Regions from separate parts of the Arthrobacter phoenicis genome, predicted to be linked through region 2. Evidence: riboswitches for the same ligand, from Rfam matches in the RefSeq annotation. Region 2 holds a riboswitch; each other region holds the start of a gene.
The links. Region 2 has a riboswitch for S-adenosylmethionine ahead of ABC337_RS06015 (methionine ABC transporter ATP-binding protein). Riboswitches for the same ligand answer to the same signal wherever they lie in the genome.

Region 1 (3,262 bases), 1.7 Mb from region 2:
GCCTGCGCCACCGTCACCAGGTCGAACGCCGACGCCGGGAGCCCGGTGTGTTCGGCGGTCCCCACCGTGGCCGGGACGCCCGGGAGGACTGCGCGCAACTGGTCCAGCATGTCCGCCGACGGGTCGACGGCGGCCGTGGCCAGGCCGCGGGCCACGAGGAGGGCGGTAAACTTTCCGGTGCCCGCCCCGACGTCGGCCGCGTCCCGGGCTCCGGCGGGGATGAGCCAGTCGGCGGAGTCGGCGGGATAGCCGGGCCGCACCCGGTCATAGTGTTCCCCGCCGTCCTGGAAGCTCGCTCCGAGCTCCTTCCGCCGGGTCTGATGCAGTTTGGGGCCGCCGCCTGCCACGTGAACTCTCCTTCGGCAGCTCGGGAAGATACCCGTCGAATCTACCGCAAACCGGCTATTCGGGGCCGTCGAGGGTGCAGGGGGCAGCCCCGGCGGTGCCGGGGGTGTTGGGCGCCCAGTGCGGGTAGCTGCGGGTGTCGTTCGCCGGTACCCAGCGCCCGGCATCCACCACGTAGTCCCAGCCCAGGCCGTCGCGCCGCAGCGTCCGCAGCGCGGCCAGCAGCCGCTCGGCGTCCTCGAGCCGGGAGCCCAGGCCGAAGCTGGCCCGCAGCGACCCGGCGGGCAGGCCCAACCGCCTGAGCAGCGGATGCGCGCAGAACCGGCCGTCCCGCACGCCGATCCCGTGCTCGGCGGACAGGTACGCGGCGACGAGTCCGGCGTCGTACCCCGCGACCGAGAAGTTTACGACGCCGATGGTGCCGCAGCCCTCCCCGCGGTCGGTCTCCTCGAAGATGTGGTGCACGCTCACGCCGTCGATCTCCCGCAGGCCGTCGGCAAGGAAGGACCGGATGGCATCCTCGTGGCCGTGCCAGGATGCCTCGTCCAGGGCGGCGACCGCCTGGGTGGCGCGGGCCAGGGCGGCCGCGCCGAGGACGTTGGGGGAGCCGCCCTCGTGCCGGGCCGGTCCGGTGGTCCAGCTGACGGCGTCCAGCCGGGCGTCGCGGACGGCGCCGCCGCCGGCCAGGTGCGGCGTTCCGGCATCGAGCCAGTCCGGCCGCCCCACCAGGACGCCCGCGCCGAACGGTGCGTAGAGCTTGTGCCCCGAGAAGGCAACATAGTCGATGCCGTCGGCCGCGACGTCGATCCGGCGGTGCGGGGCCAGCTGCGCGGCGTCGACGACGATCCGGGCCCCGTGCTCGTGCGCCAGCGCCGCCAGCTCCCGGACGGGCAGGATCTCGCCGGTGACATTCGACGCGCCCGTGACCGCGAGCAGGCTGATGCCGCCCGCGGCCAGCTCCGCCCGGAGCCGCGCCAGCGTCCCGGCCAGGGTGGGCGCGGCGACGACGCTGCGGTGCGGAACGCCCTGCCACGGCAGCAGGTTCGCGTGGTGCTCGATGTCCAGGTACAGGACCTCGCCCAGGTGCCGGCCGCCGGCGGTGGGCAGGCACCCGGCCAGGAGGTTCAGAGAATCGGTGGTGTTCCGGGTGAAGATGACCGCGTCGTCGGGCCGGCCGCCGACGAAGTCCCGCACGATGGTCCGCGCGTTCTCGTACACCGAGGTGCTCAGCTGGGAGGCGTAGCCGGCACCGCGGTGGACGCTGGCGTAGTAGGGCAGGATCTCGTTGAGGTAGGCAGAGACCACGGACAGGGCGGGGGCCGAGGCGCCGTAGTCCAGATTGGCGTAGCGGACGTGGCCGCCCTGGATCAGCGGCGCTTGGATCTCGGCGCCGGTCACGGCGGCCAGCGGGGTGCGGGCAGCGGATGCAGCCGTGGGGATGGATGCTGGGGATGAAAAAATGGCAGTCGACATGGGACCTCGCTCGAAAAGGACCCCGCGTGCAGGGGATCCGCGCTTGCCGGGTCCGCTCCGGACCGGCCAGGTCGTCACCCGGGGCACCCCGCCGCGAAAGGAGGGTTGCCGGCCAGCAAACCGGGGTTTAGCGCTGGCACTCGTGACCTGTTTCGAGCCTAGGACAGAAGTGCCGCGCCCCGGAAAGGGGCGCGGCAATGTGAAGCGCTGTGTTACGCGGAACGGGCCCCCAGAAAAGGCGCAGCTCTAGAGCAGGTCGTCCAGGTTCGGGTTGAGCCGCTTGAGGACCTCGGAGTGCAGGATCGAGTTCGTGGCCAGGGCGTTGCCGCCGAACGGGCCGTCCTCGCCCTCGAGGGAGGTGAACCGGCCGCCGGCCTCGGTGACGATCGGGACCAGTGCGGCCATGTCGTAGAGGTTCAGCTCCGGCTCGCAGGCGATGTCGACGGCGCCCTCGGCCACCAGGCAGTAGGACCAGAAGTCGCCGTAGGCGCGGGTGCGCCAGACCTCCTCGGTCAGGCCCAGGAATTCGTCCAGGTTGCCGCGCTGCTTCCAGCCGCCGAGGCTGGAGTAGGAGAGGGAGGCATCCGAGAGGTCCGAGACGTTGGAGACCCGCAGCCGGGTGGCGGCGGCCAGCGAGCGGCCCGTGTAGGCGCCGGCGCCCTTGGCGGCCCACCAGCGCTTGCCGAGGGCGGGGGCGCTGACGACGCCGACCACCGGTTCGCCCTCGTCCACCAAAGCGATGAGGGTGGCCCAGACCGGGACGCCGCGCACGAAGTTCTTGGTGCCGTCGATCGGGTCGATGATCCAGCGGCGGGAGCCGTGGCCCGAGCTGCCGAACTCCTCGCCCAGGACGGCGTCGCGGGGGCGGGAGCGGGAGAGCTGGCCGCGGATGGCTTCCTCGGCGGCCTTGTCGGCGTCGGTGACCGGCGTCAGGTCCGGCTTCGTCTCGATTTTGAGGTCAAGGGCCTTGAAGCGGCTCATGGTCTGGGAATCGACCGAGTCCGCCAGGACGTGGGCAAGGCGCAGGTCATCGTTGTAGCTCGACGCGGGTTGGCTCATGCTTCCAAACTACCGTCTAAACGCGCCCCGGCCGGGGAGGCCACGTCCCGGACGGCCTGATCAACCGCGGGGCGAAGGAGTGACGTACGGTCAGGAGACGGTGCCCAGTTCCTTGGTTTCCTGGGCTTCCTGCCGCGGGTCAGTGCCCAGCAGCCGGCGCAGCGAGGCCAGCCGGGCCGGGCCGGAGGGTCCCGCGTGGCCCGCCTGCACCCACGCGTCCACGCCGCAGTTGACGGCGGTGGCGTCGTGCTTGCAGCCGCGTTCGCAGTCCTCGGTGCCGGGGGCCAGGTCGGGGAAGGACCGCAGGATGCGGTCCGGGTCCACGTGGGCCAGCCCGAAGGACCTGATGCCGGGGGTGTCGATGATCCAGCTGCCGGCCGGGGCG
Region 2 (3,262 bases):
GAGGAGGTGGCGGCCAGGCCGATCTCCCGGGTGGCGGCGGCCAGGGCCGAGAGCAGGATCAGCGGGTCGTTGGAGGGAACCTGCAGGCCCTTCCTCAGGTGGGAGGCCCAGCCGCCGTCGTAGTCGCCGTAGAGGCCCACGACGTCGGCGAAGAAGATCGCGTCGAATTTCGCGTCCTCCAGCTGCCGGGCCAGGTCGGTCCAGAGCTGCAGTTCGTTGAAGCGGTGCTGCTGGGCCTCGGGGCGGCGCCATTGGCCGCCCATGATGTGGCTGGTGGTGTTCATGACGAACGCGCTGAGGAGCAGGCGGGGGCGGGGTCCGTCGAAGCGGGGGCTGGCTGGTGAAGTCATGGTTCTGCTTTCCGAAGTGGGGTGCCGGGGCCGCGGTCAGAGGCGCTTGTCGAGGCGGCGGGCCAGGCGGGAGCCGCCGAACTGGACGAGGGTGACCAGCAGGATCATCAGGATGATCGCGGTGATCATCAGCGGGGTTTCGTAGCGGTAGTAGCCGTAGCGGATGGCGAAGTCGCCGATCCCGCCGCCACCCACCAAGCCCGCCATCGCCGAGTAGGAGATGAAGCTGACGGTCATGATGGTGATGGAGCTGACCAGTCCCGGCCGGGCCTCCACCAGCAGCACGTCCCGGACGATCTGTGACCGGCTGGCTCCCATCGAACGGGCGGCCTCCACCACCCCGCTGCCGAGCTGGCTGAGGTTCTGCTCCACGAAGCGGGCGAAGTACGGGATGGCGTTGATGGTCAGCGGGACGATCACCGCGGCCGTGCCGATGGTGGTGCCCACGATGAAGCGGGTCACCGGGATGATGGCGATCAGCAGGATCAGGAACGGGAAGGATCGGACCAGGTTGACCAGGCCGTCCAGGACCCGGTGGAGCCGGGGCCGGTGCCGCAGTCCGCCGGGGCCGATCGTGTAGAGCCAGACGCCCAGCGGCGTGCCGATCAGGACGGCCAGCGGGATCGCGACCAGCAGCATGGCCAGGGTCTGGCCCATGGCGGCGCCGATTTCGGGCAGGACCGAGAAGATGCGCTCAAGCATGGATCAGGCCTTTCGGGGCGGGGCCGGCCGGTGCGGCTGCCCGGTGGGGCCGGTTCAGCTCGATGGCGTCGGAGACCAGGTACCGCCCGATCGAGGTGGCGGGGTGGAAGCCGGGGCGTTCGAGCTCGGCCAGGTCGAATTGCTCGACGATCCGGCCGTCCTCCATGACCGCGACGTTGTCCGCGATGGCCTTGATGACGTTCATTTCGTGCGTGACCACCACGATCGTGATGCCAAATTTGGCGTTGACGTCCGCGAGGTACTGCAGCACGGAGGCAGTGGTCCGGGGATCCACGGCCGACGTCGGTTCGTCGCAGAGCAGGACCTTCGGCTCCGTGGCCAGCGCCCGGGCGATGGCCACCCGCTGCTTCTGGCCGCCGGAGAGCTTCGCGGGATAGCTGGCGGCCTTGTCCGCGAGGTCCACGATGGCCAGCGCATCCGCCGCCCGGCGCCGGCGTTCGGTCCGCCCCACCCCGGCGAACTTCAGTGAGAGCTCCACGTTCTCCTGCGCGGTGAGGTTATTGAGCAGGTTGAAGTGCTGGAAGATCATGCCGATTCCGTGCCGGCTGCTGCGCAGGTCCGGCTCGCTCAGGGCGGTCAGGTCCACGCCGTCGACCAGGACCCGGCCCGAGGTGGGGCGTTCGAGCAGGTTGATGTTACGCAGCAGCGTGGATTTGCCGGCGCCGGAGAACCCGATGATGCCCTGGATCCGGCCGCGCTCCACGGTGAGGGTGACGTCGTCGACGGCGGTGAACCGGCCGTCCTTCGATGGGAACGAGGTGCTGACGTTCTGGATCTCGATCACAGCGGACCGCCCGCGATCCGGGCCGGCGCTGCCGTCGTTGTGGTGTTCATGATTCCTCCGGGGCTCGCCCGAGGAAAGCCTCATCCCCCGGCGCCGGGGCAGCACAAAGCGCGGCCTCTCGGGTCCGTGGAACAGTGGTTCTCCATCGGTCCTGGCGGTAGCACCGTCCTCATCGAGGGGGTTGCTGCGGCGTCACGGAGCCAGGTCTCTCAGCCGCTCGGGATGGTTACCCCACGAATCTGGCACACGCCCGGCCGAGGTGAAAGCGGCGCGTCACACGCCGTAAAGCTCCCATCAGTTCCGGTTAGAGGCCCAGGAGCGGCGCTTCCCTGGCCGGGCAGGCGTTCATGACGACGTCCAGCCCGGCGGCCTTGGCGCGTTCGGCCGCGGCCTCGTCGATGACGCCCAGCTGCAGCCAGACGGCGCCGGCGCCGGCGGCAATCGCCTGGTCCACCACGTCGCCGACGCGGCCGGAGTTCACGAAGCAATCCACGACGTCGATGGGCCGTTTCTCCGCCGGGATTTCCCCCAGCGAGCGGTAGCCGGCCTCCCCGTGGACGTCGTCGCCGGGCAGGTTGACCGGGATGATGTCCATGCCAAGGCGGTCGCGGATGAACAGCGACGTGTCGTAGGCAGCACGCCATTGGTTGGTGCTCAGGCCCACGATGGCCCACCGGCCCTTGGTGCGCAGGAGGCGTTCGACGACGGCGGGATCGTTCATGTGGCTCATGCGGCCAGCCTACGTCCGCCGGCAGCACCACCGCAGTAGGGAAATCCGCCCCGGGCGCTGTGCCGAATTTCTGATCGAACCAGGTGCCGCACGTCCGCAGGTTTCCGAATATTACGCGCCCATTTGGCAAAAATCCGCCGTTCGGTTTTAGTAGACAGTGACCATCCCGAGCGGCCGAGAGACCTGGATCGATGACGCCGCAGCAACCCTGGTCGACGGACCTCCACCCCGGAGCCCGCCGATAACGAGGACGCACGCCGAGGGAAAGGTCCGGACTGACTACCCGGGCCAAAGGCTGCTTCCGTAGGGTGCTACTGCCAGGACCGATGGAGTAACCCTATGACTGCTGTCCTGCACCCGCCCCAGCCCCGGGCCGACGCCCGGGCTGGCTCCGGCACCCCCGCCCTTCCGGTGTCCTTCCGCGGCCTGGGCCGCGCCTTCGGGACCGGCCCCGCCGCGCACACCGTCCTCCGGGATGTCAGCTTCGACGTCGTCCCCGGCGAGGTGCTGGCCATCCTGGGCGCCTCCGGCTGCGGCAAGTCCACCCTGCTCCGGGCCGCCGCCGGGCTCGACGCCGCCACCTCCGGCAGCGTCGCCATCGACGGCGAGCCGGTCCGCGGCGTCGACGACCGCTGCGCCTTCGCGTTCCAGGAGCCGCGGCTGCTGCCCTGGCAC
Region 3 (3,262 bases), 800 kb from region 2:
GCGTCCGGCCAACTCCCGGCAACGGCAGGCAAGATAGGACCATGCTGGTTACCTCCCCCCGCCGCGTGCGGTTCGAAGTATGGATTGTGCTGGGACTCTCGCTGGGGCAGTCGGCGGTGTACTCGGTGGTGCAGCTGCTGGACAAGCTCTCGCAGGCGCCGCTGGCCGAGGGGACCTCCACGCTGAACCGCTCCCAGAGCAGCCGCGAGTACTTCGACCTGACCTACCAGCTGCTGGACATCATCTTCGCGCTCGTCCCCGTGCTGCTGGTGCTCTACTTCCTCACCGGTCCCCGCGAGCCGGGGACCCCCGGCGGCGGCTCGGCATTCCGGAAGCTCGGGTTCGATTTCGCCCGCCCCGGAAAGGACCTGCTGCAGGGTGTGGGCCTGTTCCTGCTGATCGGCATCCCGTCGCTGGGCCTCTACGCCGCCGGCCGGGCCCTGGGCATCACGACGGCGATCATCCCGAGCGCGCTGGGCACCTACTGGTGGACCGTGCCCGTTCTGATCCTCTCCGCCATCCGGCATGGGATCGTCGAGGAGGTGATCGTGGTGGGGTACCTGCTGGACCGGTTCGGCAAACTCGGCTGGCGGCTGCCGGCGGCGATCGCCGCGAGCTCCATCCTGCGCGGCAGCTACCACCTGTACCAGGGGTTCGGGCCGTTCATCGGCAACGCCATCATGGGCGTCATCTTCGCCCTGGTCTACACCCGGACCCGGCGGGTGATGCCGCTGGTGATCGCGCATGCGCTGCTGGACATCGTCGCGTTCGTGGGCTTCAGCCTGTTCGGCAAGGCGGTCGGCCTGGGCTGAGGTGTCCTGGGGTCTCCTGCGGTGCCGTCACCTGCCTTGACGAGTCGGGGATCGGCTTAAAGAGTTTCGGCCCCCGGCGGCGGGTGGCGTCATTGACACCCGCGGCCGGCGGCCGAAGTTGTGGCGGGCCGGAGCCCTAGATGGTGACGGCGCCGGAGGCGGTCTCGAAGGTGACCGAGAGGATGCCCGGCGTGCCGTGCGGGGCCTGCCAGTTCACGGCCACGTCCTCCAGCGGCTTCTCCACCGGTTCGCCCAGCCATTCGGTGACCCGCTGCGCGGAGCCGGCGATGGTCAGCTCGGACATCTTCACCGAGCTCTCGTAGGCGTTGGACGGGTGCAGTGCCGGGTCGCCCTCCCACTTGAGCATGTACGGCACCTGCGGATCCGCGATGAGGCCCAGGATGCCGATCTGCTTCCAGACCAGTTCGCGGCCATCGGGGAACTTGCGGTTGCCGTTGACCGCGGCGCGGCCCAGGCGTTCCTCGAAGGGTGCCAGGTCGTCGACCTCGACGCACCAGCCCATCCAGCCGCCGCCGGCGGCGGAGCGGGCGCGGACCGCCTGGCCGAACGGTGCCTTATCCGACGCCGGGTGGTCCAGGACCTCCACGACCTCCAGGTACTTGTGCCCGGCGAGCGGGATGATCATGTTGCGGGTGCCGAAACGGGGGTGCACGCCGCCCTTGACGGCCTCGACCCCGAGGGCCGTGGCGATACGGTCGGTGGTGGCCGCGAGGCCATCCTTTTCACAGGCGTAAGAGACGTGATCCATGCGCATGCCCTCATCTTGGCACTTTGTGATGGACCTCTCAGCTTAGGCTGTCCTAACCTCGCCGGGACCGTCCGGCGGACCCCCTTGCCGCCCGGCGCGGCCGCGGAAATCCGCCGGACAAGCCGTCCCGGGGATCGGTTTCTTCATCTTTGTCACAAAGCTATCCGGGCCGGTTTCCGGCTTCCTACACTGGGAGCAGGTCATGAGTGCCAGCGACAAGCCCCGGCTCGCTGGCCGGCAACCCTCCTTGCGCGGTGGGGTGCCCCGGGTGAAGACCTGGCCCTCCGGCGCCCGCCGGCGGGGCAAGCGCGGCGCCAGGGCCGTGCCGATTGTCCGGGACCTGCCAGCAGTGCTGGACCCGGGAGCCGGTGCCGTCCTGAGCCCAGTCACAGGAGACGCCATGTCCAACGCCTGGTCCTTTGAAACCCGCCAGATCCACGCCGGCCAGCAGCCGGACGCCGCCACCGGCGCCCGCTCGCTGCCGATCTACCAGACGACGTCGTTCGTCTTCCCGAGCGCCGAGAGCGCCGCGAACCGGTTCGCCCTGGCCGAGCTCGCCCCCATCTACACCCGGATCGGCAACCCCACCCAGGACGCCGTCGAACAGCGCATCGCCAGCCTGGAGGGCGGCCTCGGCGCGCTGCTGCTCAGCTCCGGGCAGGCGGCGGAAACCTTCGCCATCCTCAACATCGCCGAGGCCGGGGACCACGTGGTGGCCAGCCCCAGCCTCTACGGCGGCACCTACAACCTGCTGGCCCACACGCTGAAGAAGTTCGGCATCTCCGTGACCTTCGTGGCGGACCCGGACAACCTGGACCAGTGGCGCGAGGCGGTGCAGCCGAACACCAAGCTGTTCTTCGGCGAGGTGGTCTCCAACCCGCGCCAGGACGTCCTGGACCTCGAGGGCATCTCGGATGTGGCCCACCAGGCAGGGGTGCCGCTGATCGTGGACAACACCCTCGCCACCCCGTACCTGATCCGGCCGCTGGAATGGGGCGCGGACATCGTGGTGCACTCGGCCACCAAGTACCTGGGCGGCCACGGCTCGGCGATCGCCGGCGTGATCGTGGACTCCGGGAAGTTCGACTTCGGCGCGGACCCGGAGCGGTACCCCGGCTTCAACACCCCGGACCCGAGCTACAACGGGCTGGTCTACGCCCGGGACCTGGGCGCGGACGGCGCACTGGGGGCCAACCTCTCCTACATCCTCAAGGCACGGGTGCAGCTGCTGCGCGACCTCGGCTCCGCCGTCGCGCCCTTCAACGCCTTCCTGATCGCCCAGGGCATCGAGACGCTGAGCCTGCGGGTGGAGCGGCACGTCGCCAACGCCACCCGGGTGGCCGAATGGCTTGAGGGCCGGGACGACGTCGAATCGGTCGCCTACGCGGGACTGCCCTCGAGCCCCTGGTACGAGCGCGGCAGGAAGTACGGTCCGCGCGGCACGGGCGCCGTCGTCTCCTTCGTCATCGCCGGGGGAGTGGAGGCCGGCAAGCGCTTCGTCGACGCCCTGGAGCTGCACTCGCACGTGGCGAACATCGGCGACGTGCGCTCACTGGTGATCCACCCGGCGTCGACCACGCACAGCCAGCTCACCCCGGAGCAGCAGGCGGTGGCGGGCGTCCACCCGGGCCTGGTCCGGCTCTCGGTTGGCCTGGAGCACATCGACGACATCCTGGCGGAC

Region 1: another riboswitch for S-adenosylmethionine. It lies ahead of ABC337_RS14035 (aminotransferase class V-fold PLP-dependent enzyme); the one in region 2 lies ahead of ABC337_RS06015 (methionine ABC transporter ATP-binding protein).
Region 3: another riboswitch for S-adenosylmethionine. It lies ahead of ABC337_RS02385 (bifunctional o-acetylhomoserine/o-acetylserine sulfhydrylase); the one in region 2 lies ahead of ABC337_RS06015 (methionine ABC transporter ATP-binding protein).

Annotation. Positions count from the first base shown of each region.
Region 1 covers NZ_JBDFMK010000001.1:2,989,318-2,992,579, forward strand. Annotated here, with positions in the region: gene ABC337_RS14030 (class I SAM-dependent methyltransferase) at 1-347, opposite strand, end outside; gene ABC337_RS14035 (aminotransferase class V-fold PLP-dependent enzyme) at 403-1,818, opposite strand; SAM riboswitch class IV at 1,853-1,966, opposite strand; gene hisN (histidinol-phosphatase) at 2,065-2,877, opposite strand; gene rsgA (ribosome small subunit-dependent GTPase A) at 2,968-3,262, opposite strand, start outside.
Region 2 covers NZ_JBDFMK010000001.1:1,310,038-1,313,299, forward strand. Annotated here, with positions in the region: gene ABC337_RS06005 (NtaA/DmoA family FMN-dependent monooxygenase) at 1-350, opposite strand, end outside; gene ABC337_RS06010 (methionine ABC transporter permease) at 387-1,052, opposite strand; gene ABC337_RS06015 (methionine ABC transporter ATP-binding protein) at 1,045-1,857, opposite strand; SAM riboswitch class I at 1,997-2,086, opposite strand; gene ABC337_RS06020 (CoA-binding protein) at 2,162-2,587, opposite strand; gene ABC337_RS06025 (ABC transporter ATP-binding protein) at 2,927-3,262, shown strand, end outside.
Region 3 covers NZ_JBDFMK010000001.1:513,824-517,085, reverse strand. Annotated here, with positions in the region: gene ABC337_RS02395 (CPBP family intramembrane glutamic endopeptidase) at 42-812, shown strand; gene ABC337_RS02390 (VOC family protein) at 949-1,587, opposite strand; SAM riboswitch class IV at 1,780-1,896, shown strand; gene ABC337_RS02385 (bifunctional o-acetylhomoserine/o-acetylserine sulfhydrylase) at 1,982-3,262, shown strand, end outside.